Regions from separate parts of the Spongiibacter tropicus DSM 19543 genome, predicted to be linked through region 2. Evidence: riboswitches for the same ligand, from Rfam matches in the RefSeq annotation. Region 2 holds a riboswitch; the other holds the start of a gene.
What was found. Region 2 has a riboswitch for cobalamin ahead of G411_RS20355 (TonB-dependent receptor domain-containing protein). Riboswitches for the same ligand answer to the same signal wherever they lie in the genome.
Positions count from the first base shown of each region.

Region 1: it holds a riboswitch for cobalamin, as region 2 does, so the genes downstream of both, G411_RS0106925 (TonB-dependent receptor) here and G411_RS20355 (TonB-dependent receptor domain-containing protein) in region 2, are expected to answer to the same signal.

Region 1 is NZ_ATUS01000001.1:1,466,047-1,473,718, reverse strand. It holds gene G411_RS0106925 (TonB-dependent receptor) at 1-2,055, opposite strand, end outside; cobalamin riboswitch at 2,283-2,478, opposite strand; tRNA gene G411_RS0106920 (tRNA-Leu) at 2,573-2,659, opposite strand; gene rnr (ribonuclease R) at 2,786-5,200, shown strand; gene rlmB (23S rRNA (guanosine(2251)-2'-O)-methyltransferase RlmB) at 5,254-5,985, shown strand; gene rpsF (30S ribosomal protein S6) at 6,133-6,567, shown strand; gene rpsR (30S ribosomal protein S18) at 6,594-6,821, shown strand; gene G411_RS0106895 (hypothetical protein) at 6,861-7,672, shown strand, end outside.
Region 2 is NZ_ATUS01000002.1:165,517-173,188, reverse strand. It holds gene G411_RS0112435 (ABC transporter ATP-binding protein) at 1-213, opposite strand, end outside; gene G411_RS0112430 (FecCD family ABC transporter permease) at 213-1,202, opposite strand; gene G411_RS0112425 (cobalamin-binding protein) at 1,189-2,070, opposite strand; gene cobO (cob(I)yrinic acid a,c-diamide adenosyltransferase) at 2,067-2,669, opposite strand; gene G411_RS20355 (TonB-dependent receptor domain-containing protein) at 2,693-4,552, opposite strand; cobalamin riboswitch at 4,645-4,798, opposite strand; gene G411_RS0112410 (hypothetical protein) at 4,875-6,062, opposite strand; gene G411_RS0112405 (2-dehydropantoate 2-reductase) at 6,159-7,067, opposite strand; gene G411_RS0112400 (YajQ family cyclic di-GMP-binding protein) at 7,174-7,656, shown strand.

The DNA of each region.
Region 1 (7,672 bases), on a different contig from region 2:
GGCCAGCACATAGTCGGCGGTGTCGCTCAGGTTCTTGCCGCGCAGGCTCAGCCGGAGCTCGTCACTGAGCTGCCATTGCAGGCTGGCGTCGTAAACCACGTAGTCGGGGAGCTTGTTGGTGTTGGCATAATCCGCGTAGCGTTCGCTGACATAACGGCTGCCCAGTGAGGCGGTCCAGTGCGGGAGGAACTGCCAGCTTACCCACAGGTTGGCGGTTTTCTCGGGAACATTGCGTGGAGTTTTACCGCTGTAGTCGTTGGTGCCGCTGCGGTATTCCTCATACTGGGGATCGGTGATCGCGAGGTTGAAATCCACCGAGACAACATCCAGCGGCAGCCAGAACAGTTCCAGCTCGACGCCTCGAGAACTCTGCTCGCCAATCTGGCGCTGGACCCCGCCGGGGTCGCTGCTGAGAAGATCGGTCTTCACAATATCGTAAACCGCCAGGCTGACTTGCAGGCGTTCGTTCAGCAGATTCTGCTTGATCCCGGCTTCCCACTGCGTGCCCTCCGCGAGGTCGAGGCTGGGGTTACTGGCAGAGAGCAGAGACTGTATTGCATCCACGGCCTTGCTGTACTGCAGATAAAGGCTGGTGGCCTCCGAGGCTTGGAATACCGCGCCAAGACGCCAGCTGTTGCCGGACAGCTCGTCATCAATGTGGCTCTCCGGTTGACCATTGCTGCGTGCGAGGTCGTCGCGGCTATAGTCGATACGGTCGTGCCGGAGGCCAGCGACCAGCAGCCATTCGGGTGTGATCTCCAGTACGTTGTCGATAAACAGTGAGGTGACATCTGTTTCGGAGTCAAAGTCGCGGGTGGTGGCGCTGCCCACATTGTCTTGCCAACGTCCCGGCGCAGGATTGTTCAGATCGACACTGGAGTTGCCGGTGTAAGGCGAGTTGTTGATATGGCTGAAACGGATGTCGTTCAGTTCTATCCCGATATTCAGGCGGTTCTGCATGCCCGCCATGTCAGTCTTCCAGAGCAGGTCGCTGCGGTGGCCGAGCTGTTCCTGTTCATGGAGAATTTCGAGGTAGGAACCACGGTCTACCTGTCCCGTGGTGTCGTTGTAGCGATAGCTTTCCACATTGCGCCAGTGGCGTTCGGCTGTGAGGTAGTAAGTGTCGCTGCGCCACGACAGGTTCTCACTGAGCTGCCATTCCGTATGCAGGCGCGGCCACAGGTCTTCGTACTCAACCAGGCCATCGGCGACGTTGTAGTTATTGCGACGCAGGCTGTCGCGGATTTTTCCGTCGACCAGTGGTGTGCCCCAGTAGGGCGCGGATTCGGTATTGGCGTAGTCGATGCTCAGTGTGGCCGAGAAATCCTCCCTGGGCCGGTACAGCAGTGAGCCGGCAATCGCCTGACGCTCGGCATCAGCGCGGTCGACATACCCCTCGGTTTGGTGATGTACCAGGTCGACGCGGTAAGCCAGTTCCGGGCTCAGTTCACCGCCGGCACCATAGGCATAACGCTGCAGGCCAAAGCTGCCCAGCGTGACCGCGACGCTATTGCGGGTTTCCCCAAACTGCGGCTTTTTGCTCACATAGTTCACGGTTGCGCCCACGGCGCCCACACCGTGAATCACCGAGCCAGGGCCGCGAAGTACTTCAATGCGTTCCACCGTCCAGGTGTCGGCAGGAAAACTCACCGTGCCCGAGCCGACATACAGGCGCGTGCCGTCGTAGGTGCTGACCACCGAGCTGTGGCCGTTAAAGCCGCGCACCGAGGTGGCGCTGCTGCCGTTGCCGGGACTGGCGCTGGAGGAAAAGCCCGCCGCGCGGGTGACTGCCATCATGCTGGAATCGTCACCGCGCAGCGCGATAGCTTCCTTGCTGATGACCGACACACTGGCGGGAATGTCCTGGGCGGACAGGCCGAGCCGTGAGCCTGCGGTGTTTTCTTCATCCAGTGCCAGTCCCTGTGACGACAGGCTGGTAGCGCGAACATCCACGTATTCCAGCTGCTGGTGCCCTGCCCATAGCGGGAGGCTGAGAATGCTTGATGCGAAAGCCAGCACCAGTGGGGCGCTACGGGGAGAAATGTCCTTTTTCATGGTGTTTCCTCAAACGGTTCGTTAGGCCGAGAGGAAAGGGAAAGGACGCCGGCAATGATGACATTGCCTATTCCGGCGCGATCGAAAGCCCTCCGCTTGATCTCGGCAGACAACAGTTGCGAACGTATGAGGGAGGAACAATCCGTCGTGGATTGCGTGATCAACGAGGTAGGAACCTGCGTGAAGCCCTCCGCTTCATCGGTACAGCACTGCATGCATGGCAAAGCACAAGGCTTCGCCATCAGGCCGGTATCGGGCTTCTGTGAACCTCTCGAATGAGAGCAGTTACCGTTGCGGGGGCAGCGGTGGCTTTGTCTGCGGCGGCCAAATCATTGCCGCGACGCACCACACTTCCCGTTTACCCTGCTCCAGACACTCCGGGCGAAGGAGAGTCGAGCAGGCACCTGATGCAGGGCGGGATCATATAGAAAGGCCTTTGGGGGCGCAAATTCAGTGAGAAAACAGATAAATGTAGAAATAAAAAAGCCGACCCTGTTGGATCGGCTTTCTTGAATAATGGTGCCCAGGAGAGGACTTGAACCTCCACGGCCGTGAAGCCACTAGCACCTGAAGCTAGCGTGTCTACCAATTTCACCACCTGGGCACAGGAGGTAAAACACGACGTGCGTCGTTGAGGCGCGCAATTTACTGATGCCACGCCTTTTTGTCAACGGTTTGCGTTACACTGGCTGCAAAATTTTTACTGTCATCCAAAAGGACGCATTTCTGCATGCCAAAAGGCCCCAACAAGCATTCTGATCCCCACGCTGCCCGTGAAGCCGAGCGCTACGACAACCCGGTACCCAGCCGGGAATATATTCTGGACGTCTTGCAGGGTGCCGAGCAGGGCATGAGTGCGGCGGCGATTCGCCGCGCCCTGGGGATTGAGGGTGAGGAGCAGCAGGAGGGCCTGCGCCGTCGTCTCAAAGCGATGCTGCGCGATGGCCAGCTCATTGAAGGGCGCCGTGGCAAGCTGCAGGTGCCGGATCGCGGCGAGGCGCTTATCGGCCGGGTGCAGGGACATCGGGACGGTTACGGTTTTGTGCTGGTGGAGGACGGTGAAGACATCTATCTCCACAATCGGCAGATGCAGCAGTTGTTTGATGGCGATGTGGTGTCGGTTGAGGTCAGTGGCACCGACAGTCGCGGTCGACGTGAGGGCATTGTCATCGAGGTGCTGGAGCGCAATACCCGGCAACTGGTGGGCAAGCTGAAAGAGCAGCGCGGTCGCTGGTTGCTGGTTCCCGATAACAGCCGCATCCAGAACTGGGTGCAGCTGGACGATGACAGTGTGGTGAATGCCCGTGAGGGCGACTATGTGATGGCCGATATCACCCGTCAGCCGGGTTTGCGTCAGCAAGCGCAGGGACGGGTCACCGAGGTGCTGGGCGATCGCGCCACGGTGGGTGTGGCCACCGAGTTGGCATTGCGCAGCCACGAAATTCCCTTCGAGTGGCCTGATGAGGTTGAAGAGGAGGCGCGGCGCTTTGGCAGCGAGCCCGATGAAGAGGGCAAACTGAACCGAGTGGATTTGCGCAAGCTGCCGCTGGTGACCATCGACGGGGAAGATGCCCGGGACTTCGATGACGCGGTGTACTGCGAGAAAAAGCGCTTTGGTGGCTGGCGACTGTGGGTGGCCATTGCGGATGTTTCGCATTATGTGAAGATCGACTCGGCGCTGGATGCAGAGGCCCATAAGCGGGCGACCTCGGTGTATTTCCCCGACCGGGTGGTGCCGATGTTGCCGGAGGCACTGTCCAATGGTCTGTGCTCACTGAAGCCTAATGTGGAACGCCTCTGTATGGTCTGCGAGATGACCATCAGTAGCCGCGGTCGTTTGAGCGGTTATCAGTTCTATGAGGCGGTCATGCGTTCCCACGCACGGCTGACGTACAACCAAGTAGGGGCGATGCTCGGCGTTGAGGGGGCTGATCCGGCGAAAGACACCGGTGAGCACCGCGAACTGCTGCCCCAGCTGAAAGAGCTGCATAACCTCTACCGGGCCTTGCGCAAGGCCCGCGATCAGCGCGGGGCCATCGACTTTGAAACCGTTGAAACCCGCGTGGTGTTCGACGACGAAAAGCGCATCGACGAAATTGTGCCGGTACATCGCCACGATGCGCACAGAATGATAGAGGAGTGCATGCTGGTGGCGAATGTCGCCACGGCGCGCACACTTGAGCGCTCAGGTATTGAGGCGCTTTACCGCGTCCACAATGGTCCCAGTGATCAGAAGCTGGGTAACTTGCGAGAGTTTCTCGGGGAAATAGGTCTTGGCTTGAAAGGCGGCGAGCAGCCATCGCCCACAGATTATCAGGCATTGCTAGCCAGCTTGGGGGATCGCCCCGACGCGCAGATGATCCAGACCATGATGTTGCGCTCATTGAGTCAGGCGGTTTATCAGCCCGACAACGAGGGGCACTTCGGCCTGAACTACACGGGCTACACCCATTTCACCTCCCCCATTCGGCGCTACCCGGATTTGCTGGTGCACCGCGCCTTGCGCTACCTGCTGCGCAGCGGCGGCGGAGATGCGCCCAAATGCTTCCGTCCGGTGAAAGGGGCGAAGAAGCTGCCTCGCAAGGTGATTTACCCCTACGATATGACCGCCCTGCTGACCTTGGGTGAACACTGCTCGATGGCTGAGCGCCGGGCAGATGATGCCAGCCGCGATGTCATGGCCTTCCTTAAATGCGAATTCCTTCAGGAGCATGTGGGCAGCGAGTTCGATGGCCTGATTGCCGCAGTCACTGGCTTCGGTCTGTTTGTGGAGTTGGGTGACTTATATATTGAAGGCTTGGTGCATATCTCCACCCTGCCGCAGGATTACTATCAGTTTGATCAGGCCCACCAGCGCCTTGTGGGTGAGCGCAGTCGGCGTGTGTACCAGTTGGGTGACAGCCTGCGGGTGCAGGTGCTGAGTGTGAACCTGGATGACCGCAAGATTGATCTCGGCTTGGCCAGCGGCAGTGATAAGCGCCGCAAGCCGGGTTCCGTGCGCGAAGCGCTGGCGCGGGGCGAGCTGCCAGGCATGAAAAAAGCCGATAGTCCAAAGAAAGGCGGTCGAAAAACCGGCGGGACGGGTAAGAAAGACGGTAAGTCCTCGCGCTCGGCCAGTGCCAATAAAAAGCGCCGTCGCCGCTGAGATGATGTGGCCCGCCGCGTTCGCCAGCGGGCTTGATAATACGGAAGCAAAGAGTGAAAGAAACGATTTTTGGTCTGCATGCGGTGCAGACCGCGCTTCAGCGACGCCCCGAAAGCGTTGAATCGCTGATGGTTATGGAAGGGCGCCGTGATAAGCGTCTGGCTGCGGTGCTGGCGCTGGCCGAGCAGCGGGGTATCCCGGTGCGAGAGTGCCACCGCAAGGAGCTGGATGACCGGGTTGATGGCCGCCATCAGGGTGTTATTGCGTTAGCAGAAGCGCCGCGTCAGTTGGGTGAAAAAGCCCTGCCGGAGCTTGTCGCTGCGGCAGGGAAAGATGCTCTGCTGCTGGTGCTGGATGGTGTGACCGATCCTCACAACCTCGGAGCTTGTCTGCGCAGTGCCGATGCCGCGGGGGTGACCGCGGTGATTGCACCTCGCGATAACTCGGCCAGCTTGAATCCAACGGTGCGCAAGGTCGCTTGCGGTGCGGCTGAAGCCGTGCCCTTTATTCAGGTCACGAATCTGGCTCGCAGCCTGCGTCAGCTCCAAGAGGCTGGGGTATGGACTATCGGGCTGGCTGGCGAAGCAGAGCAGTCTTTGTACGAATGCGATCTGCGCGGGCCGGTGGCGTTGATCATGGGGGCTGAGGGTGCGGGCATGCGCCGCCTGACGCGCGAGTGCTGTGATTATCTGGCCAATTTGCCGATGGCTGGAGAAGTGAGCAGCCTGAACGTGTCGGTCGCGACCGGGGTCTGTTTGTTCGAGGCCGTGCGCCAGCGCCGCTGATCTGATTAAAAAATGCACGAATGGCTTGCATCCGGCGGGCCGCTTGCCTAAAATCCGCGCTCTTGTTTTAACGGTGAGCCCGCCTTTTGGCGAGTTTGCCCTCCTTGCCACACCTTAAAGGGTGGCTTAACCCGTAAGGAGCATACAATGCGTCACTACGAAATCGTGTTCCTGGTCCACCCGGATCAGAGCGAGCAAGTACCGGGTATGGTCGAGCGCTATACTCAGGCCATCGAAAAAGACGGCGGTAAAGTTCACCGTCTGGAAGACTGGGGCCGTCGTCAACTGGCTTACCCCATCAACAAAATCCACAAAGCTCACTATGTGCTGATCAACGCTGAAGCCAGCGCTGAAGCGATCGACGAGCTGACCACTAACTTCCGTTACAACGACGCCGTACTGCGTAACCTCATTATCCGCCAGGATGAAGCTGTGACTGAAGAGTCGCCGATCATGAAGGCAGAGAAAGAGAGCCGTGAGCGTCGCAGCCGCAGCGAGCAGCGCACCGAGCGCCGCGAAGAGCAGCAGCCCAAAGACAACGCTGAAGCAGCCGAAGAAACGGCTGAAAACAGCGCTGAATAATTGCGGATTGAGTGAGGAATTAGAAAATGGCACGTTTTTTCCGTCGTCGTAAGTTCTGCCGCTTTACTGCGGAAGGTGTTAAGCAGATCGATTACAAAGATCTGGACACCCTGAAAGCCTACATTTCAGAAACTGGCAAAATTGTTCCCAGCCGCATCACTGGAACCAATGCCAAGTACCAGCGCCAGCTGGCGACTGCCATCAAGCGCGCGCGCTTCCTGGCTCTGCTGCCGTACACCGACAGCCATAAATAAGCTGATCGCTTAGCCATGCGCCCCCTTGCAGAATTTATTATGAAAGGGCGCCTCCAAGCAGTTGCGGTCGCTGCTCTGGGGATTGGCACCTTGATGTTTGCCTGGGTGGGGGCTGCCGCTGCCGCTCTGGTAACCCTGAGAAAGGGACTGACCGAAGGCGCTTTTGTCGTGATGTGGGCGCTGCTGCCGGCCACCGCCGTATTGGTTTACGGCCAGGATGTTGGCCCGCTTTGCATGTTGCTGGTCACCGCCTTGGCGGCCTGGGTATTGCGCAATACGCGTTCTTGGGCCAATGCAATGGCGGCCGCTGTGGCGGGGGGAATGGCCTCCGCTGCGGTGCTTAACCGCTTCGGGCAGGATTATCTCAGCGGCATTCTTGAGGTGGTTCAGCCCATGCTGGATCAGCTGCAGGCACAGTCAAATGGCAGCCTGCCGCAGATTTTGACCGGCGACATCGCCGCGGTAATTGGCAGCAGCACGGTGTTGTGGAGTGTGTTGGCCTTAATGCTGGCGCGCTGGTGGCAAGCCATGCTGTACAACCCCGGTGGCTTCCGCGACGAGATGTGGTCGCTGCGGTTGCCGGCGGGTATCACGGTGTTGCTGGTTGCCGGGATGTTGTTGGTCAGCCAATCCGGTGAGGTTTACCGCTTTTGGGGGGTAATGTGTCTGTTGCCCTTTATTGCCTGCGGTTTATCGCTGCTGCACGGAGTGGTCGGACGGTACAAGCTGGGGCGCACGTGGTTGGTAGTGTTTTATATCGCGCTGTTGTTAATCGGCCCGCTTTGGGCGGTGTTGATACTGACAGCGATTGTGGATAGTTGGATTGATATCAGAAGGCGTTTGCCGACGGC
Region 2 (7,672 bases):
CAGGGACTTTCCAGCCAGCAGAATGTTGCCGCTTCGCGGCTTTCGCAGTCCGGCCAAGGTATGCAGCAGCGTCGTTTTACCCGCGCCATTGGGGCCGAGTATTCCCCAGATTTGGCCCTGCTGTATCGTCAGGTCCAGAGGATAAGCATCGTCGCGTCCGGGAACATCGATGACCAGTTGGCGAGTGCTGAGCAGACTAGAAGGCGTATCCATTATCGGCTCCGATACAGCAGGAACAGAAAGCTCGGTACGCCGAGCAAGGCGGTGATCACCCCGACCGGCAATTGCTCCGGAGCAATAATGGTTCTCGCCAGCGTATCTGCCAGCGTAAGCAGGGTGCCCCCGGCCAGGGCGCAGGCGGGCAGGATCAGGCGCTGATCATTGCCCAATACCAAGCGCAGTAGATGAGGCACCACCAGTCCGACAAAGCCGATGCTGCCCGCCGTGGTCACTGCCATGGCGGTCAGCAGGCTGGCGGCGATATAGATCCCCCACTCCAAGGGCTTCACCGCGACACCCAGCGCGGCAGCCTGAAGAGGGCCGCGAGCCAGCACATTAAGGCTGCGACCCAGAGGGATCAGCAGTAGCGATACGAGTGACAGCGCGATCAATGCCGGCCAGGGGCTGCGCGCGTAGGCGAGGTCGCCCATCAGCCAGAACAACATACCCGGAAGGTTTTCTGTCGGCGCAATGGCCAGCATAAAGGTGACCACGGCGCCCCAGCCAGCGGCAATGACGACCCCGGTCAACAGCAGGCGGGTCGGTGTCCAGCTGCCACTGCCGTGGGCCAGCGTAAACACGGTGACGGCGGAAACGATGGCGCCGACAAAAGCGGAACCCGACACCACCGCACTCCCCAGTCCGGCGAGCATCGCGCTCAGCGCGCCGACAGCGGCTCCCCCGGACAGGCCGAGAACATAGGGGTCAGCCAGTGGGTTGCGCAGCAACACCTGCATTAACGCGCCGGCGACGGCCAGTAAGCCGCCCGTGGCAAACGCGGCGAGGCTGCGCGGCAGGCGTAATTCGAAAATCAGCGTTCGGTGCAGGGGTTCGCCATCGCCTAACAAGACCGCCAGCAACTGAGCGAGGTTAATGTGCAGGCTGCCGGTGGCAATGCTCAGCCCCATCGCGGCGCAGGCAAACAGGCCGAGCAGTAAGAGCGTCGGCATCAGTCGTGGAGCGGCGCGTTCAGCGCCGCGCACGGGCGGTCTCCAAGTGCTGACAAAGCAGGCGCGTGCCTTCCAGCAGGCGGGGAGTGGGTCGTTGCAGCGTCGATGGCGGCACAAAGAACAGGTTGTTCCGCTGTACTGCAATCAGACCGGAATAGGGCAGCCAGGCGTCGAGCCAGTCTCGATTTTCCTCGCCCATGCCACCGGCTATGATGGCTTCAGGGTCGGCGGCCAATACGGCCTCATGGTCAATGCGCGCGGCCAGTCGGGGCAATGCGCCAAACACGTTCACCCCGCCACACAGGCGCGTTGCTTCGCTGATCAGGTGTTCATCGTTGACGGTCATCAGCGGATTCTCCCATATCTGCTGGAAGACTCGCACGGGCTTGGCGCTGGAATAACGGTTGCGCAGCTCGTCGATCCCGTTCTCAAACTCGCTGGCGGCGGTCTCGGCGATTGCTTCCGTCGCTGCGAGTTTCCCGAGACGCCGCAGCGTGCTGGCAACATCGGCAAATCCGCGCAGTTCACTGTAGTACACCGTCAGCCCCAGCGATTCCAGTTGGGCTAACTGTTCGACCGGGTTGCCGCTGTGCCAGCCAATCAATAAGTCGGGCTTCAGACTGAGAATGGCTTCCAGGTCGAAGCGGTTGTAGCTGCCTACGCGAGGGAGTTTCTGAGCCGCGTCGGGATAATCGCTGAAGGTGACGGCGGCAATGAGATGATCGCCTGCACCGGCAGCATAGACCAGCTCCGTTGCCCCCGGTGACAGGGCAATAATCCGGCTGGCGGATTTCTCCAGGCAAAGGGTTTTGTCCCGGTCGTCCTGCACGCAAGTCGCGTCGGCATAGCCGAGCAGGGGAAAACAGCAGGCGACGATTGCCGCCAGTACAAACCGTGTCACCAGTCGACGCCCTTACGGGCTTTCACGCCGTCGCGGAAAGCGTGCTTTTTGTCGTCAATCATCGACACAGTATCTGCCAGTTCCTTGAGGGCTGGCGGCGCGCCACGGCCGGTAATGATTACACTCATTTCCGGCGGGCGCTGTTTGAGAGCGTCATAGACCTCATCGGCATCGATATAGCCGTACTTGAGCATATAGGTCAGCTCATCCAGCAAAAGCAGATGCAGGCTTTCATCTTTTAAAAGCGCCTTTGTCTTTTGCCAGGCTTGTTGTGCCGCTTCGCGGTCCCGCGCCTTGCTTTGGGTTTCCCAGGTGAAGCCGGAGCCCATTACGATGAACGGGGTGTCGGGGCAGAACTGCTGGAGAAAATTCCGCTCTCCGCAGTCCCAGGTACCCTTGATGAACTGCACTACCGCTGCTTTATAGCCGTGACCAATACAGCGAATGACTGTGCCGAAACCCGAACTGGATTTACCTTTGCCGGGACCGCTGAGTACGATCAGTACTCCGCGCTCTTCGGTTGCCTTGGCAACGCGGGCATCAATCAGTGCTTTTTTCTTGGCCATCCGCTCGCGGTGGCGCTGTTCTTCATCCGTCATCGTATGTGGGCTCCTGTTGGTGCTCAGGGATTATAGGTGATACTCAGCAGCGCCTCGCGTCCGACAGACTGGTAGTCGCCAAGACTTCCGCCACGCGCACTGATGTACTCCTTGTCGAGGGCGTTCTTCACGGCAAACTTCAGGCTGAGATCCTCGCGCAGACGATAGGAAATGCCAGCATCCAGCAGGCCATAGCCACTCAGTTCATCGTTGTTGGCGGCATCTTCATAGCGGCTTCCCACCAGTCTCAGGCTGGCATTGACGCCCCAGCGATCCCATTCGCGATCAACATTGATGTTGGCCTGGCGGTCGGGGCGGCGGCGCAGCTCCTTGCCGAGGTCGCGATCTTCGGTATCCAGCAGCGTGATATTCGCATCGATATGCCACAGGGCAATCACGGTGGAAACACTGGCTTCTACACCCTTGATGCGCGCAGAATTAATCTGATCCGGACCAAAAGTGATTGGATTGTACGCGATCAGTTTTTCGACATCATTGGTGAAATAGTTCAAGCTCCAGCGTCCCCATGATTGCTGGCCGCGAATCTCGACTTCACGGTTTTTTGAGTGCTCGGGCTCAAGGTCGGGGTTACCGTAGCCTGGGTAGTAAAGGTCATTGAACGTCGGGGCGTTAAAACCTTCGCCATACGACAAGACCATTTTTATTGACTCAGTCAGGTCGATGCCTGCTGCCGCATTGCGGGTGTTGTGGCTGCCGAACTGCTCATTGTTGTCGTGGCGCCAGCCCAGCACATAATCAATCAAGCCGTGGTCGGCCTGCCATTGCAGGTAACCCGCGCTGGCATCGCGTTCACCTTGATCATAATTTTGCGTGCTTTTCACTTTGTCGCTGAAGTATTCGCCGCCGAGGGTCAGGGTATAGGCTTTGCCCAGCGTGAAGTCGTTTTGAATACCGCCTTGCTTGCGGGTGGTTTTAAAAATGTCACCACGCGGAGCGGCAGGATCTACGTAGCGATACTCGGTTTCACTTTCATCCCCTGAGCGGCCTGCGCTGAGGGTGAGTTTCCAGTTATCGGTAAGCAGGAACTCGCCACGCAGACTGCCGACGCTGACGGAGTTGTCACCATAGGGTGCGCACTCGACAGTATTCCAGGCGTTGTCATAGCAGTTCGCATCGTAGTCGTTTTCCGAATCACTCTGCTGATACATCGCATAGAGGTTTGCACGCTCGTTGATGCGATGAACCAGGCTGAAGTTTAGGGCTTGCTGTTCAAAGGCGTCGTCATCGCCATGGCGGCCCGCGGTGCTGGTGGTATTGTCGACACCATCGGTTTCGTCATGCAGCAGGCTCAAGCTGAACTGCGTGTCGGCATTGCCGCCGTTCAGTGCCGCCAGTGCTTTCAAGGTGTTGTTCGACCCCGCGCTCATCTGGACGAAGGGCTTCACGCCATCGGTATCATGAAACTTCTTGGTGATAATGTTGACCACGCCGCCAATGGCTTCGGAACCGTAAAGCACCGAGCGGGGGCCGCGCACAATTTCCACTCGCTCAATCAGCTCCGGGGGAAGGTTGGTCAATGCCGGGCTGCCGCTGGTAGCTGAGCTGACACGCACGCCGTCGACTAGCACTAGCGTGTGATTACTGTTGTTGCCGCGCAAGAACAGACTGGTGGCAGAGCCGCGACCACCATTGCGCAGCATGCTGACACCCGTTGCGCGGGACAGCAGTTCCTGCAGGTCTAGCGGTGCGATGCGTTCAATGTCAGCGCGCTCGAAGACACTGACCGGCGCCAATACTTCGGCCAGGCTTTGCTCAATCCGAGTGGCGGTGACAACCGTAGTTTCCATTTCCGGTGAACCGGCATGGGCGAGACTAATAAACAGCGGCAGGCAGCCGCCAATAGCGAGTTTTGCGAGTTTCATGATAAACCTCAAAGCTTGTGAACGTCAGCAATGAGGGAGGGATAGAGGTGATATACGAATATATGACCACTGATGAAGCCCTCCGCTACATCGGGTAAACAACTGATCAGGCCGGTTCCGGGCTCTCACCATGGGGTGATTACCGTTGCGGGGGCAGCGTCGGTCTTGTCGAGGTCGACTCACCGAACTTCCCGTTTAACCCTTGAGCGTGACACGCTTCAGGGCACCTGTTTCAGGCGGCGCAACTGTATGCCGGGCGACAAGGCTTGTCAAATTGCGATGGCCGACGCTTGTTGACCCAAGCCTTGTGGTTGAGGGAGTACTAGTTGAAATATAACCATAGCGGCTGGGCATCGCTGCCGAAACTGCCGAGGTACTGTCGCTCGACAAATTTGCCGTTGGTGTCGCGCAAAGGATCTGTTTCAAGCTCTGTATAGAGGGGGAAGGGCGTGTTGGCGTGCAGTGCTGCTTCGCCGAGATGGATGGCGGCTTCATACTGGCGGTGGCCGCTGTACATTGATGAGCTACCTTGGGCGTATTGATAGAGTCCCCAGTCGCTGATGGCGTATTTTTTCCAGCGCTCCTTGTCGCTGCTGGGTGGTTCGCCCTGCCAGTGAAAGCGAGTTTGTCGAATGCTGGTTATCCCGGGGCCACGGCCGATATGAATCCTCTCGTTGACCAGTGTGTCGAACAGGCCCATGTGGAGATACACGCGCAGTTGGTCATAGCCACTGGCCGTCCGTTCAGCGGTGGCGTCGCAGGCGATAAATAACCAGTCGCCGACAACCTTGGCATACAGTGTGGTTTGGCTGCCGTCATCGCTAGTCAGGCGAAGCGCGTCGCGCCATGCATCCGCTTCCAGAATGCCGTCGATGACGGGGGCGTCGGTATCGCGAGGGATTGAGAGGGTGCTCGTGCCCTCTGGCGGTGTCCTTGTGGCAGCCTGTTGGCTTCGGGCCGTTTTAATTTTGCGCTCCAGCAGGCTGTCATCATACTGGCGGCTTGCCGAGCTGCCTTTGCGCCGGATGTAATGGCGGTCGGCAATTTTGTCGAGATACAGCGATTCAAAGCGCTCGCCGTCAGCGAGCGTTACGGAAAAGCTGCCGGTATCGATCTTGCCCGACAGCTTCAAGCGTTTGGGCTTGGCATGTGCGGAGGTGGTCTCAAGCGCATTGGTAACGGCGGTGCTGTCTCGCTGCGACGATGGCGTGTCGCGAAGAAAAAAGTAGTAAATCACACCGGCGAAAATCACGGCATCGACCAGCATAAACAAGGCGAATGCTTTGACATTGATGACCGACTTGCGGATGCCCTTCGGTTCAGGTGGTGCCGTGTGTTTAAACAGCCAGGGCTTTTGCTCGCGCAATTCATTGCTGATGCGATCAATGGCGGCTTTTGCCTCGGCCAGGTCACAGTGCGTGGCCTGGCGGTACTGTTTGATGGCCTCGATCTGTCGGCCCGCCGCAATGGCTTTTTCTATGTTGTACGCTTGCAGGGCTGTCAGCGTCATATCTGGGACTCGCATGGCGGCCCGCAGCATCGCAGGCAGGTTTGATTTGCTGTTCACCGTATTAAAACGGCGCTGCAGCGCGCATGGCAAGCGGATTTACGACAGTGCGCGAACCTGTTCCAGAAGCTGTTGGTTGGTGTCCAGTGTCAGGCCCACGTCTGACGCATAGCGGCAAAGGTAGCCGGTAATATAGTCAATTTCGCTGGGGCGCCCATTTTCAATATCCTGCAGCATAGACGAGCGATTCAGCGCGGTTCCTCTGACGACGGCGAGCACTTGCTCACGCAGTCCGTCGAAGCGCGCGGGCTGGCCCATGTATTCGCCCAGTTCGAGTATTTCGTCGATAACCTGGTGTAATTGCTGGAGTGCCAGCGGGTTGTCCAGTAGCTCGCCGTTACGACAGCGATAAAGCGCGGTAAGGGGGTTGATCGCGCAGTTGACCGCCAGCTTGCGCCAGAGTGCGGCGTCAATGTCTTCGGTCGCGCTGACATCCAGTGGCCCGACACTGAGACTGTTGGCGAGCAAATCGGCATTCGGCCCGCCGCCCAGTAAGGTCTGGCCGCGACCGGCGTGAACCACTTGGAAGGGGGCCGGGCGATAGGCGCCTTCGGTGGTCACTGCTTGGTAGCAATGCAGATCGGGTCGCCTTTCCAGCAATTCTTCGCGCACGCCAAGGCCATTTTGCAATAGCACCACGGTTGCGCCTCTGCTGAGACGACGGTCGATTCGGCTCAGTGCTTTAAGACTGTCCGGGGCTTTGGTGGTCAGCAACAAGTGGTCGATGGGGGCGCCGTCTTCCTCGCAGGACTGCGCTGGCAGCGGCAGCAGTTCGGCGCTGCCGCCGAGGGTAGCGAGAATACCCCGCGCCCGCCGATAGTCTTCCAGTCGGGCGTTATCGCGCAGCAATAAAGCGGCGCTGCGGCCTTGTTTGAAGGCATAAGAAGCCCACAGCGTGCCGATAGCACCTGCACCGAGAATAGACCAGTGAAGCTCGTGTGTATGCATGGGCGCAGCTTACGGGATAGGCCTGCGCTGCGGCAATGTCCGATGCTGTTGACTTGCGTCGGTGCTTGCTACACTTGGCCCGCTAGAATTGTTAAGGAACGACCCGATGCCCTCATTTGATATTGTTTCTGAAGTGGATTTGCACACGTTTACTAATGCTTTGGATCAGTCCAACCGTGTGATCGAAACGCGCTTTGACTTCAAGGGCGTCGATGCCAAGTTCGAACGAGATGGCCTCAATGCCGTCATCTACGCAGATGCCGAGTTTCAGCTGACTCAGATGGAAGACATGCTGCGCAGCAATCTGATCAAGAACAAAATCGATCCCAAGGCCATGGAGCTCGACAAGGTGGAAACCTCTGGCAAGCAGGTGAAGCAGCGCATCACCATGAAAACCGGACTGGAAGGTGATCTGGCGAGAAAAATCGTCAAGCTGATTAAAGACACCAAGATTAAAGTACAAACGCAGATTCAGGGCGATCAAGTACGGGTGACCGGCAAAAAGCGTGATGACCTTCAGCAGGTCATGGCTATGCTCCGTGAGGCGGATCTTGAACAGCCACTACAGTTTAATAACTTCCGTGATTAAGGCCTTACTGTTGTCT